4 regions of the Pantoea sp. At-9b genome follow, and region 3 is predicted to be linked to each of the others. Evidence: predicted binding sites of a transcription regulator. Region 3 holds the regulator's gene; each other region holds the start of a gene.
The links. Region 3 encodes LexA, which represses DNA repair genes until DNA is damaged. Its sites were predicted from a motif close to TNCTGTATGTACATACAGNA; they were not measured.
Positions count from the first base shown of each region.

Region 1: the regulator LexA is predicted to act here: its motif matches at 1,893-1,912, upstream of uvrB (excinuclease ABC subunit UvrB).
Region 2: the regulator LexA is predicted to act here: its motif matches at 1,629-1,648, upstream of umuD (translesion error-prone DNA polymerase V autoproteolytic subunit).
Region 4: the regulator LexA is predicted to act here: its motif matches at 1,970-1,989, upstream of dinB (DNA polymerase IV).

Region 1 covers NC_014837.1:1,309,802-1,313,631, forward strand. Annotated here, with positions in the region: gene bioD (dethiobiotin synthase) at 1-359, shown strand, start outside; gene PAT9B_RS05935 (ABC transporter ATP-binding protein) at 379-1,095, opposite strand; gene uvrB (excinuclease ABC subunit UvrB) at 1,992-3,830, shown strand, end outside.
Region 2 covers NC_014837.1:1,769,845-1,773,674, forward strand. Annotated here, with positions in the region: gene PAT9B_RS08085 (membrane-bound PQQ-dependent dehydrogenase, glucose/quinate/shikimate family) at 1-1,129, shown strand, start outside; gene umuD (translesion error-prone DNA polymerase V autoproteolytic subunit) at 1,169-1,609, opposite strand; gene PAT9B_RS08095 (glycoside hydrolase family 28 protein) at 1,719-3,062, opposite strand; gene otsB (trehalose-phosphatase) at 3,469-3,830, shown strand, end outside.
Region 3 covers NC_014837.1:348,364-352,193, forward strand. Annotated here, with positions in the region: gene plsB (glycerol-3-phosphate 1-O-acyltransferase PlsB) at 1-915, opposite strand, end outside; gene PAT9B_RS01515 (diacylglycerol kinase) at 1,042-1,410, shown strand; gene lexA (transcriptional repressor LexA) at 1,516-2,130, shown strand; gene dinF (MATE family efflux transporter DinF) at 2,222-3,547, shown strand; gene PAT9B_RS01530 (CsbD family protein) at 3,712-3,830, shown strand, end outside.
Region 4 covers NC_014837.1:947,065-950,894, reverse strand. Annotated here, with positions in the region: gene PAT9B_RS04205 (sugar ABC transporter substrate-binding protein) at 1-374, shown strand, start outside; gene dinB (DNA polymerase IV) at 902-1,957, opposite strand; gene dpaA (peptidoglycan meso-diaminopimelic acid protein amidase) at 2,201-2,947, shown strand; gene PAT9B_RS04190 (class II glutamine amidotransferase) at 2,918-3,685, opposite strand; gene lpcA (D-sedoheptulose 7-phosphate isomerase) at 3,738-3,830, opposite strand, start outside.

The DNA of each region.
Region 1 (3,830 bases), 960 kb from region 3:
TGGAACAACAGGCAGAATGGGTGTTGGTGGAAGGGGCCGGAGGATGGTTCACCCCGCTGTCGGCAACGCAAACCTATGCCGATTGGGTGGTGGCGGAACAGCTGCCGGTGATTCTGGTGGTGGGCGTCAAACTGGGTTGTATCAACCACGCGATGCTGACTGCTGCCGCAGTACAGGCCAGTGGCTTGCGTCTCGCGGGTTGGATTGCCAATACCATTCAGCCGCCGGGTAAGCGGCATCAGGAGTATCTGGCAACGTTACGTCAGCGTCTTGATGCACCCTGCCTGGGCGAAATTCCGTATCTCACGGATGACGCACAGCAGGCCGAGTGCGGTCGTTATCTGACGCTGCCGCAATAAAACAGCCCGGCATCGCTGCTCAGGTCACCGTCAACCATTTATTGATGGTGACATCATCCAATTGTGCCACTTTACCTTGTGCCACGTTACGGCCACGATGCAGCAGCAGAAAATAGTCCGCGACACGGCGGATAAACGAGACATGCTGCTCCAACAGCAAAATGGTCAGGCCATAATCACGATTCAGACGGCGGATCAGGTTACCCATTTCCTCTTCCAGCCACGGCGACATGCCCTCGGTGGGTTCATCAAGGATCAGCAATTTCGGTTGCAGCACTAAGGCACGTGCCAACGCCAGCTGTTGTTGCTGATCCATCGGCAGCTCACCGCTGCGCTGGTGGCGTAAGGAGTAAAGCGCTGGGAATAAATCGAATACCATTTCCGGAATGGCACGGCTGCGATCGTCATGGGCCGCCATCAGCGCAATTAACAGGTTATCTTCCACGCTCATCTGCGAGAAGATGTGCCGCCCCTGCGGTACGTAACCGATCCCCATGCGCGCCCGTTGTTCTGCCGGTTGCAGCAACAAGTCTTCCGGGGGGGAACCGTCTTCCTGCCAGGTCATGGAACCGCTGTTAATGGGCAGCCGTCCCATAATGCAGTTGACCAGCGTGGTTTTGCCCATGCCCGGGCTACCCAGCACGCCAGTGCAGGTGCCAGGTGGCAGATCCAAATCCACATCCCACAGAATATGATTTTGACCGTAAAACTGATTCACCGAACGTAAACTCAGCATCTGACATTCTCCTTACAGATAATTAGCCTGAATGCTCCCGCTCTGTGTCGTCTGGCATACAGTCAAACACGATTCATCATTGCCACTCTCACCATCAATGCGTTGATGCGAATGCTTATGGAGAAACCTGCAATTACCAGGCCAGTTTGCCAGGGTGATGCAAAAAAGCATCAGCGGCGCGGCGTAATCAGTGATTAAAGTTGAGCAATGCTTAACAATTGCCAGAAGTGATAAAACACCTGCACTTTAGCGGTGCTGAATGCTTAACGTTTCTGGTGCATTTGTGCCGTAATAAGGCAGAACGCTCAGGAATAAGTGGCCTTATTTACTGGTTTTTTCAGACTCGCAGCACCTTCAGTCCGGAAAAAGAATAGTTAATGCCGCGCGAGCTGTGGGAAAAATAAACGCAAAAAAAAATTTTTTCGCACGCCAGGACAAGGCCTGGAAAATTATGCACAGGCGATGGCGGCGGGGCTGCCGTCAGTTATCCACCATTCCTGTGGATAACCTTGTGCATTAGAGACTGAAAACAGAGCGCAAGCGAGGAAATACGCGGCCTGGATACATTATGCTGAGAAACTGGGCTTTTTGATAACTTATCAAAAAATCAATATGTTAGTTAAAATCAAGCCTGAGATTTATCTTGTCGGTCATACAACTGCAATTTTATGACGCTCTATTGACAAATGTTAAAAGCATCACCCTCCTGGGGATAACCTTGCGCAACAAGGTTTTGCCTGCTGCCGCATAAATTGCACTGAAGCGAGTCGTTGCCACTCCCCGTTATCGTGCAAGATATCTGTAAATATATCCAGTATTTTTTTCTGGCAAATTCGCCGTAGCGGAGTAGAATTAGCAGCCTGCCCGCCGACATCTCCAGCAGGAACCGAAAAACCATGAGTAAAGCCTTCAAACTCAACTCCGCATTTAAACCTTCAGGGGATCAGCCTGAGGCGATTCGTCGTCTGGAGGAGGGTCTGGAAGACGGCCTGGCACATCAGACGCTGCTTGGGGTAACCGGTTCGGGAAAAACCTTTACCGTCGCCAACGTGATTGCCGATCTCAACCGGCCAACCATGGTGCTGGCACCGAACAAGACACTCGCGGCGCAGCTGTACGGTGAGATGAAGGAGTTCTTCCCGGACAACGCGGTCGAGTTCTTCGTCTCCTACTACGATTACTATCAACCTGAAGCCTATGTGCCCAGTTCTGATACCTTTATCGAGAAGGATGCGTCGGTGAATGAGCACATCGAGCAGATGCGCCTGTCCGCCACCAAGGCATTGCTTGAGCGACGCGACGTCATCGTGGTGGCATCGGTGTCAGCCATCTACGGTCTGGGCGATCCCGATCTTTACCTCAAAATGATGCTGCATCTGACACGGGGCATGATCATCGATCAGCGCAGCATCCTGCGTCGTCTGGCGGAGCTGCAATATACCCGTAATGATCAGGTGTTTCAGCGCGGTACTTTCCGCGTGCGCGGTGAAGTCATCGATATCTTTCCGGCGGAATCGGATGACATCGCGTTGCGTGTCGAACTGTTTGATGAAGAAGTGGAGCGGTTGTCATTGTTTGACCCGCTGACCGGTCAGGTGGTGTCGGTGGTGCCGCGTTTTACGGTCTATCCGAAAACCCACTACGTCACGCCGCGCGAACGCATCCTGCAATCGATGGAAGAGATCAAGAAAGAGCTGGTGGTGCGGCGGCAGGTGCTGCTGGAGAACAATAAGCTGCTGGAAGAGCAGCGTATTACCCAACGTACCCAGTTTGACCTCGAAATGATGAACGAACTTGGCTACTGCTCGGGGATCGAAAACTATTCACGCTATCTCTCCGGGCGTGGGCCGGGCGAACCGCCTCCGACGCTGTTCGACTATTTACCGGCCGATGGCCTGCTGGTGGTGGATGAGTCCCACGTCACCATCCCGCAGATTGGCGGCATGTATCGCGGCGACCGCGCGCGTAAAGAGACGCTGGTGGAGTATGGTTTTCGCCTGCCGTCAGCGCTGGATAACCGTCCGTTGCGCTTTGAAGAGTTTGAAGCGCTGGCACCGCAAACCATCTATGTCTCGGCAACGCCCGGCAATTATGAGCTGGAGAAATCCGGCGGTGAAGTGATTGACCAGGTAGTACGCCCGACCGGTCTGCTCGATCCAATCCTCGAAGTGCGTCCGGTAACCACGCAGGTCGACGATCTGCTGTCGGAAATCCGTAAACGCGTTGCGATCAACGAACGTGTGCTGGTGACGACCCTGACCAAGCGTATGGCGGAAGATCTCACCGAGTATCTGGAAGAACACGGCGAGAAGGTGCGTTATCTGCACTCGGACATCGACACCGTGGAGCGTATGGAGATCATTCGTGACCTGCGCCTGGGGGAATTTGATGTACTGGTGGGGATTAACCTGTTGCGTGAAGGGTTGGATATGCCGGAAGTGTCGCTGGTGGCGATTCTCGATGCCGATAAAGAGGGCTTCCTGCGTTCGGAACGTTCGCTGATTCAGACCATTGGCCGCGCCGCGCGTAACATTAACGGTAAAGCGATTCTTTACGCAGACAAGATCACCAACTCCATGGCTCGTGCCATCGAGGAGACTGAGCGCCGTCGCGAGAAGCAGCAGCGCTATAACGAAGTCAACGGTATTGTGCCGCAGGGGCTGAACAAAAAGATTACCGATATTCTGGAGCTGGGCAAAAACGTGGTCAAAACCCGTGGCAAGGGCAAAACCGCC
Region 2 (3,830 bases), 1.4 Mb from region 3:
GCCGGACTATTGGGGCGGCAACCGCAACGCGGCGAAAGAGAAATTCGGTTCATCGGTGATTGCGCTTGACGTTAACACCGGTAAAACCAAATGGGTCTTCCAGACGGTACATCACGATATTTGGGACTACGACTTACCGTCGCAGCCGGTGATGTACAACATGAAGAATGAGCAGGGCGAAGTGGTGCCTGCGCTGATTCAGACCAGCAAAATGGGTGAAATCTTCGTACTGGATCGCCGCACCGGTAAGCCGGTGAGCAAAGTCGAAGAGAAAGCGGTGCCGACCTCTCCGGCGGCGCAGGAAGAACATCTGTCACCGACCCAACCGTTCTCGGTGGATATGCCGACGATCGGCCTGGAGCAACTGAACGAGCAGAAAATGTGGGGCGTCAGCATGTTTGACCAGCTCTACTGCCGCATTCTGTTCAAATCGGCGCTCTATTCCGGCATCTTCCAGCCGAACAGCGAAAAAACCTACCTGGAATTCCCGGCAACCATGGGGGGCATGAACTGGGGTGGGGTGTCTATCGATGAAACTTCCGGCATTCTTTACGTCAATGATATCCGTCTGGGTATGCTGATGGCGCTGAAGAGTAAAGAAGCCGCGCAGGGGCAGAAAATCTCCCTGAACGAAGTCCCACAATGGGCAGGCACCATCCGTCCGCAGATCAGTGGGCCTTACGTTGGGGTACGGATGGATAACTTTGCCTCCTTCCTGCAAGTGCCGTGTCAGCACCCGCCGTTTGGTACCATGACGGCCATCGATCTGCACAGTAAGAAGATCGTCTGGCAGGTGCCAATGGGTACGGTGGAAGATACCGGTCCGCTGGGGGTGAAAACGCATCTGCCGATGCCGGTGGGCATGCCGACCCTGGGCGGCCCGACCACCACCAAAAGCGGTTTAGTGTTCTTTGCCGGTAGCCAGGATAATTACCTGCGTGCGCTGGACAGCAAAACCGGGAAAGAGGTGTGGAAAGTGCGTCTGCCGGTGGGAGCGACCGCCTCGCCGCTGATTTATCAGTCCGCGAAAACCGGTAAAGAGTACATCGTGATCTCCGCAGGCGGTGCCGCGCACTCGCCGGATGTGGGTGATTACCTGATTGCTTACGCCTTGCCAGACAAAGCGTAACGCTGAAAACGCCCGGCGCAATGAGCCGGGCGTTTTCATTCAACGTGCCGCATAAATAATAAAAGTCACCACCCCGAAGATCTCCAGTTCCTCTTCTTCTCCCGGTGTAATCGGCGCGTAGCGCGGGTTCATGGCAAGCAGCTGCACGCGCGGAAACTGTTGTAACCGTTTAACTGTAAACTCGCCATTAATGGCTGCCACCACGATATCACCGTGTTTCGCATCCAGCGCACTGTCGACCACCAGCAAATCTCCTTCACTGATATTCGCGTCGCGCATCGAATCACCTTCCACCCGCACAAAATAGGTGGCGCTGGGATGGGGGACCAGATGCTCGTTCAGATCCAGCTTGCGTTCAATATAATCCGCCGCCGGGGAAGGGAAGCCGCAGCGTACCCGCTCAAGAAAGAGAGGTAATTGATGCGGCGGTGCACCAGGCATCGGACGCATCACCAGGGGAGAAAAGGGATAAACTTTCATGGCGAATTCTCAAGAACAAAACTGTATGTATATACAGTATTATTATCAGCCAATTCTGAGATCGCAATACGTCATCCCGATATAATTTTGTAAAACGTAGAAATATCAATCAATTGTCGAGTTTTTCTCCCCGCAAGGTCACTGCCGGTCCCACCGCCAGGGCTTTTCCTTTATCGGTGGTAATGGACACCTGATCCAGGCTGGCGTTGACGTATCGGGCCTGCACGCCGTATTCAGCGGTGATCGCGATATGGCGCAGACGGACATCGGTGACCGGGGCTTCCGGCAATCCGCTCAAGATCATGGCGTATTTAGCGCCCGTCGCCGCAAGGTGGTTGACCTCAATACCCGATATAACAGGCGTGGTCGGCGTCACGGGCGCAGCCGCGATCGGCGCAATCAGAGCATGACCGGCCGCGCCCGCCTGGCCGGAGTAGCTGTCGGTCACCAGCAGCGGCGTGGCAACATCCGTCATCGTCACGTGGTCAACCTGCAATGGCCCAATCTTGTTACCCCGGTCACGACCTGATTTCACGCGCAGGCCATTTTCCGCCCCGACAAATCTCACATGTGAAACGGTGACTTTGCCAATGCCGTTGATGGTCTCGCTCCCCAGGGAGATCCCATGCCCTTGTCTCATCACCGAATCCTGAATAGCGATATTTTCAGATTTTACTCCGCTGCCCGCGCTGATCCCGGATTTGATGGCGATATGATCATCACCGGTACTGATGTCGGCGTGTTTTATCAGGATGTCTGAAGAAGAAACGATATCGATACCATCGGTATTGGGCGCGGTGCTGGGGTTGTCGACAGTCAGCTGATCAATCTTCAGGTGTTGGCTGTTTCTCAGTACCAGGTTCCACATCGGCGAGTTGGTCAGCCGGATATTATGAATCTCTGAAGAGGTCACATTATTCATTTCTACCAGCCAGGGCCTGGGCATGCCATTTGCCAGCGGTATTCCTTGATATTTTGCCGTAAAAGCCTCGGGATGACCGGACCTCACGGTGTTGCGCAACGCGATCGCCGCTGGCCACCAGGCTTGCGCGCCGTTGCCATCAATGGTTCCGCCGCCCTCAATGGCGACATGCCTGACACCATTGGCGAGGATAAACGCTTCATTCGGCTGGGTGGGCCTGCCAAGAAATGCATCCACGAACTGAGCGGTATCAGGTGTGGCCTTCAGCGTGACGCCGTCGGGAATCACGAGTGTCACGTTGCTCTTTAACACGATCGGGCCAGAAAGCCACACGCCAGGCCCCAGTGTGACGTGACCTCCGCCTTGTTGCGCACAGCGATCAATCGCCTGCTGAATCGCTCGGGTAGCCAGCGTGCTATCATCGCCCTTGCCACCGAAATCAGCGGGGGAGCAATGGAAGGGCGCGGCAACGGCGAACAAGGGGGTAACACTGACGGCGGCGCAGGCAAAACCAAGGGCTGTTTTCTTCATAATATTGACGTTAATCCGTGGAAGTTGAGCACATCACGTCAATTTACCGTTGTGAGCAAAAGGTGAGTAGAAGAAAGCCGTGTCGTGGGGCGGCGTTTTATTGAGTATTTGTTTTTTCTATGTATTTTTGCCCGGCAAATGCAAGCAAATATTGCGCGTTAGTCACCTGAGCATTGCTGCTTCCGCCCGCTGTTTTTGGCAAAATCCTCATCCGTGTCTACACTTAACTGCGATGATGTTCGCAGTCTGGTTACTGTGTTGACAATAAACTTGTTTATTTGTGGAGCGTTACCCATCGAAATACCATCCTGTCGGAAAACCCTCCCCGTTCTACGTATCATTTCCTGCACGCAACCTGCCTCCGAACATCGCTATTGCTATCAGCCATTCGCCCAGGAGGAGTGACGTGACCCCAGCGGTACATGAAAACAGCACCCTACCGTCGTTGAGCGGCGGGCTTTATGCCTTCTTTTTTGATGTTGATGGCACGCTGGCCACTATTCAGCCGCAGCCCGAGTTGGTTGCCATACCCGCATCGGTGCGCCAGCATCTGCAACAACTCTCCAATCTCAACCATGGCGCACTGGCGCTGGTATCGGGCCGTCCGATTGCGCAACTGGATGAATTGGTTGCGCCGCTGGAAGCCTCAGCGGCAGGCGTCCATGGCGCCGAACGCCGCGATGCCAGTGGCCGTATTCATCGCCAGTCACTGCCTGCCGACGTTGCGCAAACGCTGCATCAGGAATTGCAGGACACGCTGGATCAATG
Region 3 (3,830 bases):
GGGGACATAAACAATCTCATGCCCATCCTGCGCCAGCTGGCGCACACGCTCGCCGCCATTCACGTTGATCCCTTGATAGAGGCGACTCCACATCCAACCCATTACACGGTCGGTGACGCGAATCGCTTCATAGGAGAAATCAGCAGCAATCTCTTCCATCAATTCGACGGCGTTCTGCTGGGCCTTCTCGTGCGAGATCTTTTTGCTGCGCGCCTCATCTTCGACAGCTTTTTCAATCGCTTTGGATTGCAACAGCTTATTGAACAGATCCTGGCGGGCTGGCAAGCGCGGGCCGATTGCCGCCAGACGCTGGCGGGCAAAGTGAATGCGTGCCACGCGTGCCAGTTTCTGAGCTATCGACTTATCTGTGCCATGTTCGGTCGCCATCTGACGCAGTGAAACCGTCGGCGAGAAGCGCACAAAGCTGTCGCGACCATGCCAGAGAATAGCGAAGAATTTCTGTACGCCGTTGAGAATGCGCAGGTGAGGGGTGGATTCCCCCTGCACTTCACGACCCGGCGCACGGCCGAACATCACTGACACCGGCAGCATTTGTACATCCAGTTCTGGATTGCTGCGATGCAGATCAAGGTAGTCGTGAAATAACTTCACGGATTCCAGACTCGGCACGAAATACGGGAACACGCGCGGTCCATCATGGATAAACACGTGACGCGGCAGTAAAGTGCCGTCAATTTCCAGCGGTGCGAGTGGATCGGGCAGATCGTGTTTCAGACACTGCGAACGCAGCGTGAGGAGATCGGCCTTGGAATCATAAGGCAGCACATACAGGATCGGCCGCGTCGGATCCAGCCCATGTTCGGAGACGGGATCGGCGGGAATGGCCTTACTCTTTACCAAAATGGAGAGTGGTAAATTCAATAATTTATAATAAAGTTTACGCCAACCTGACATAGACAACTTCAAGCCTCTTGTTAGCAAAGCGCGGCAAGCATACCAGAAAGTGCCGCGAAGATCTGTGGCTGCACTATCTCCGGCTGCCCAGACATTGACGTCAAAACGAGTAAAGGGTTCAACGACATGGCAAATAACGTCACCGGTATTCTCAGGATAATAAAAGCCGCCGGTTATTCCTGGCAGGGATTGCGCGCCGCCTGGACGCATGAGGCAGCGTTTCGCCAGGAGGCCGTTGCCGCGTTAGTGGCAATTATAGTGGCGTGCTGGCTGGATGTTGATGCCATTTCCCGCGTACTGATGATTGGTTCCGTAGTGCTGGTTGTCATTGTGGAAATCCTGAACAGCGCCATCGAAGCGGTGGTCGACCGCATCGGCCAGGAACGTCATCCTCTGGCGGGCCGGGCGAAAGATATGGGTTCCGCTGCCGTATTGCTGGCTATCTTACTGGCGCTGTTTGTCTGGATCGCGCTGATTTGGTCACATTTGCGATAAGGATTCCGGATTCATCAACTCGCTGATTTTTCCCTCAGTTTTGGTTTTCATTTCGCCAATACCTGTATATACTCACAGCGACTGTATAAACAACCAGGGGGCGGGATGAAAGCATTAACCAGCAGGCAGCAACAGGTCTATGATCTGATTCGCGACCATATTAACCAGACGGGCATGCCGCCAACGCGTGCGGAAATTGCTGCGCAGCTGGGCTTCCGCTCACCGAATGCGGCAGAAGAACACCTGAAGGCGCTGGCACGTAAAGGGGTGATTGAAATCGTCTCCGGTGCTTCACGTGGCATTCGCTTATTGATGGAAGAAGAAGCCAGCGAAGGGCTGCCGTTGATTGGCCGTGTCGCGGCGGGCGAACCTTTACTGGCGCAGGAACACATTGAAGCGCACTACCAGGTCGATGCCAATCTGTTCAAACCTACCGCTGATTTCCTGCTGCGTGTTAGCGGCATGTCGATGAAAGATATCGGTATTATGGATGGCGACCTGCTGGCCGTACATAAAACGCAGGAAGTGCGTAACGGCCAGGTGGTGGTGGCACGTATTGATGATGAAGTGACGGTGAAGCGTTGGAAAAAGCAGGGCGCGATTGTGCAACTGCTGCCGGAAAACAGTGACTTCCAGCCGATTGTTGTCGATACCCGCGAGCAGTCCCTGACAGTAGAAGGGCTGGCGGTCGGCATTGTGCGCAACGGCGAGTGGCTCTGATACCTTGATTCCCCCCGCTACGGCAGCCTTTCTGCGCTGCCGTGGTTTAATTTTCTGACAAGACTGTTGTGCAGCAAACCGGGATGGGCTGATGCAGCTGTTTTCCTCCTCTGATAAAGCACTCTGGCGGCTTGCGCTGCCGATGATTCTTTCCAATATCACCGTTCCGCTGCTCGGCGTGGTTGATACCGCCGTTATTGGTCATCTTGATAGCCCCATTTATCTCGGTGGGGTGGCGGTGGGGACGACTGCGACCAGCTTCATCTTTATGTTGCTGCTGTTTCTGCGCATGAGCACGACCGGGTTGACCGCCCAGGCTTTTGGCGCGGGCGATAAAACGGCCCTGGCACGGGCGCTCACCCAACCGCTATTAATCGCCTTGGTGGCCGGGGTGCTGTTTATTTTGCTGCGCACACCAGTCAGCAATCTGGCCGCTGCGCTGATGGGGGGCAGCCTCGCGATTCAGCAGCAGGCGCAACTTTTTATCCAGATTCGCTGGCTCAGCGCCCCCGCCACGCTGGCAAATCTGGTGATTCTCGGTTGGTTGCTGGGCGTGCAGTATGCGCGTGCGCCTGTGCTGCTGCTGGTGGTAGGGAATCTGGTCAATATTCTGTTGGATCTGCTCTTTGTGCTGGGCCTGCACTGGGGAGTGGCGGGCGCGGCAGCGGCGACGGCACTGGCAGAATACGCCACCCTGGCCGTCGGATTATGGATGGTGGCCCGGGTATTGAAGCTGCGCGGTATTGATTTCTCTACGCTGAAGCAGAGCTGGCGCGGTGATGCTGCTCGCTTGTTTCGCCTCAACCGCGACATTATGTTGCGTTCTTTTCTGCTCCAAATCTGCTTTGCATCACTGACGATACTTGGGGCGCGCATCGGCCCGGATGTGGTGGCGGTCAATGCCGTGCTGTTGATGTTCCTGACCTTTACCGCTTACGCACTGGATGGTTTTGCGTATGCCGTAGAAGCCTGTTCTGGCGAGGCGGTCGGCGCGAAAGATCGCAGCCGATTATTGCTGATCTGGCATGCCGCCTGCCGTCAGGCGGGGTTGGTGGCACTGGTATTTGCGGCGATTTATGCGTTATTTGGCGTACATATCGTGGCGCTGCTGACTTCACTGGAAGAACTACGGCAAGTGGCCGATCGCTACCTGATGTGGCAGGTAGTGATGCCGTTAGTGGGCGTGTGGTGCTATCTGTTGGATGGCATGTTTATCGGTGCGACGCGCGGTCGGGAAATGCGTAACAGTATGGCACTGGCGGCACTGGGTTATGGCCTGTCGTTACTGACGCTCCCCTGGTTAGGTAATCATGGCTTATGGCTGGCGGTGACGGTGTTTCTGGCCATGCGCGGGCTGACGCTGTGGTGGATTTGGCATCGCCATTGGCGTGCTGATAGCTGGTTTGCGGCACATTAACGATAACCCTTTGGATACAGAATAATCCGTAAGTGTGCTAACCCTTCTGCATTGTCTACTATAATTATCCTTATCATCGCAAATAAGTAGCGCGTTATGTTGGTTTTACCCGCTGGATATTGGGTATTCCACTACCACCACTCTGCATGACATGGAGAAAGGTTATGAACAAAGACGAAGTGAGCGGAAACTGGAAACAATTCAAAGGGAAAATGAAAGAAAAATGGGGCAAGCTGACGGATGACGATATGACGGTCATTGAAGGTAAACGCGATCAGCTTGT
Region 4 (3,830 bases), 600 kb from region 3:
CCTTTAGCCAGGGGGCTTACAAGGCGTTGCAGGAGAATGGTCGTACCGAGATCAAGCTGTATAGCATTGACGTCTCTAACCAGGACCTGCAATTGATGCACGCGAAAAACAGTCCGTGGGTGCAGACTGTCGCGGTTGATCCGAAAACCATTGGTGCGGTGAATATGCGCCTGGTGGCGAACAAAATCGCCGGTGAAGCTACACCTGCCAGCTATGAGTTTAAAGCGTCGGCGATTTCACAGCAGCAGCTGAACAGCCAGCAAGGTGCAGTGAATGTGGCGTCGCTGAACAAAATCATCCCGGGCTGGGGTGAGAACAGCGATTTCGTCGCCCCGTGGTTCGCCACGCTGGAAGCGAAGTACGGTAAGAAATAATTTTGCCCTCACCCTAACCCTCTCCCGCAAGCGGGAGAGGGAACCGATCGAGCATCTGGCACATCTCCCTCTCCGTCATGGGAACCGATCGAGCATATGGCACACCTCCCTCTCCCTCATGGAGACCGGTCGAGCATATGGCACATCTCCCTCACCCTCATGGGAACCGATCGAGCATATGGCACATCTCCCTCTCCCTCATGGGAACCGATCGAGCATATGGCACACCTCCCTCTCCCTCATGGAGACCGGTCGAGCATATGGCACATCTCCCTCACCCTCATGGGAACCGGTCGAGCATATGGCACATCTCCCTCTCCCTCGTGGGAACCGATCGAGCATATGGCACACCTCCCTCACCCTCATGGAGACCGGTCGAGCATATGGCACACCTCCCTCACCCTCATGGGAACCGGTCGAGCATATGGCACATCTCCCTCTCCGTCATGAGAACCGGTCGAGCATATGGCACACCTCCCTCTCCCTCATGGGAGAGGGCCGGGGTGAGGGTAACAGCCCGCACCTTACTACAACCCCAGCAGCAACTGCCTTTCCAGCTGTGGGTTCACCAGCGTGACATGTAACCCCACCAGCCTGACACCGCGTCCGGCGCGCCGTTCGTCCCAGGTTTTACGTGCCACCGCGATCATGTCTTCTTTATTCAGCACCGGCCAGATATGCTCCTGGGTGGTGAGCTGGAAATCATTAAACTTCAGTTTCACCCCCTGACGGGCGATCAGCTTATCCGGACGAATTCGCGTCAGACGACGCTCCAGCTCCTCGTAGAGATAATCAATAATCTCCAGACACTGCTCCCAGCTATGGATATCTTCCATCAGGGTTCGTTCCACGCCGAGGGATTTGCGCTCCCGCTCGACCACCACGCCACGTTCATCAACGCCGTGACTGCGCTCCCACAGCACCCGGCCAAATTTGCCGAAGCGTTTGAGCAGGCGCGCCAGATCGGTTTGCTGCACATCACCGCAGGTGAGTAGCCCCATCTCCTCCAGCTTTTTCGCCGACACTTTGCCCACCCCGGGAATTTTGCTCAGCGGCAGCGTCAGCAGAAAATCCGGCATCGCCTGCGGTGTGATGACGAACTGGCCGTCAGGCTTGTTCAAATCAGATGCGATTTTGGCGAGAAACTTAATTGGCGCGATACCGGCTGACGCGGTGAGCTGCGTTTCCCGCCAGATATCGGCACGGATCGCTTGCGCCATCAAGGTGGCGGACCCGTGGCAATGTGGGCTATCGGTCACATCGAGGTAGGCTTCATCCAGCGAAAGCGGCTCAATCAACGAGGTGTAACGGGCAAAGATGGTGCGGATCTGGCGCGAGGCTTCCTTGTAGGCTTCGAATCGTCCGGGTAGCAGGCGCAGATGGGGGCAGAGTTTCAGCGCCATGGCGGTGGGCATCGCGCTGCGCACGCCATATTCGCGCGCCGGATAGTTGGCGGTACTGATGACACCACGCTGTACCCGGCTGCCGCCAATGGCAATGGGGATATCACGCAAAGAGGGATCGTCGCGCATTTCAACTGCCGCGAAGAAGCAGTCCATATCGACATGAATGATCTTACGCATACCCCCTCCGAATACTGGATAAGTATACAGCATCGTAAGATATCAGCAATATTTGTCGCTGCCAGCATTAAAGTTTACAAATTTATGGCCGTAATCCCATTGAGAAATGGCTATTTTCTCAGCCACCGGCTTGATTAAACGCCAGACAATGTTAATGTTGCGCTGCGGTAGCGGATATTTCCGATAATGCAATACAGAGACGTTATGCGTCAGAGTTCTTCTTCACTTCAAGGTACACACAGAATGGGCAGAATCGCATTATTCCTTGCGATGATTGTTATGCCGGTCCTTAGCTGGGCAATGACACCAGAGCCAGTTAACCCACAGGCTCCGGTCAGTAAAGAACTAAAAAAACAATTACTTGGCACGCCGGTTTATATTCAGATTTTCAAGGAAGAACGCACGCTGGAACTGTACGGCAAGATCGGTAATGAATATCGTCTGCTGGATAGTTACCGCATTTGTAATTTCTCTGGCGGTTTGGGACCCAAACGCCGTGAGGGTGATTTTAAAAGTCCGGAAGGGTTTTACAGCGTAAAACTGAATCAGTTAAAACCGGATAGCCACTATTATCGCGCCATCAATACCGGTTTCCCGAATCAATTTGACCGTGACAATGGCTACAACGGCAAATATCTGATGATTCACGGCGACTGTAAGTCAATTGGCTGTTATGCCATGACTAACGCCTACATGGACGAGATTTATACCTATGTGAACGCGGCGCTGCGTAATGGCCAGCAAGAGATCGCCCTGAGCATCTTCCCGTTCCGTATGACCGACAGCAACATGCAGCGTCACCGCTACTCCACCTACGCCAGCTTCTGGCGTCAGTTGCAGCCGGGCTATGCGTATTTTGAGAAATACCGCCAGCCACCGACGGTCAACGTGACCGCCACTGGCCAGTATGCGGTGAACAGCAGTCCGGCGGTGATGACCGCGCCAGACGCTGCGTCAAAATCATTCCTGGCGCTCTCCCAGGCAAAATAATACCCACTCACCTGGCACTATCCGGTGCCAGGTTTCATTTCCTGTCAACGGTTGCGTGGCAATCACGGTCACCACATCCTGCGGCGTGGTCTGCTGCTGAAAATCAATTTCAACATCCTGATCCAGCAACTTCGCTTTACCAAAGGGCGCGCGGCGGGTGATCCAAAACAGATTGGTGGAACAAAACGCCATCAGATAACGTCCGTCCGACAACAGCATGTTGAACACGCCTTTCTGGCGCAGTTCCGCCGCCAACTCAGCGATGTAGCGGAATACCGCTGGCCAGTTACCCGGCGTCCGCGGATAACGCGTGGTGAGTTGGTGCAGAATCCAGCAAAAGGCTTTTTCACTGTCGGTCTCGCCGACCGGACGGAAATGGCCGGTATCCAACTGGCGATACCCTTTCAACTGGCCGTTGTGGGCATAGGTCCAGTTTCGCCCCCATAGCTCGCGGGTAAAGGGATGGGTGTTTTCCAGTGACACTTCACCGCGATTCGCCTGACGGATATGGGCCACCACCGAGTGTGACTTGATCGGGTATTCCTGCACCAGACGGGCAATCGGCGAGTTAAAGCTCGGCAGCGGATCTTTAAAGGTGCGACATCCTTTATCTTCGTAAAAAGTGATGCCCCAGCCATCTTTGTGCGGCCCGGTTCCGCCGCCCCGCTGCACCAGACCGGTAAAACTGAAACAGATATCCGTAGGGACATTGGCGCTCATCCCGAGCAATTCGCACATAGCTACCGCCTTAGTAAAATCCTCCCACTGACGCGGGAGGAGAAGCCACGACTTACTTCACCATCTCTTTTTCAATCAGCAGCATCAGGATATGGATCACCTTGATGTGAATCTCCTGGATACGATCGGCGTAGCCAAAATGTGG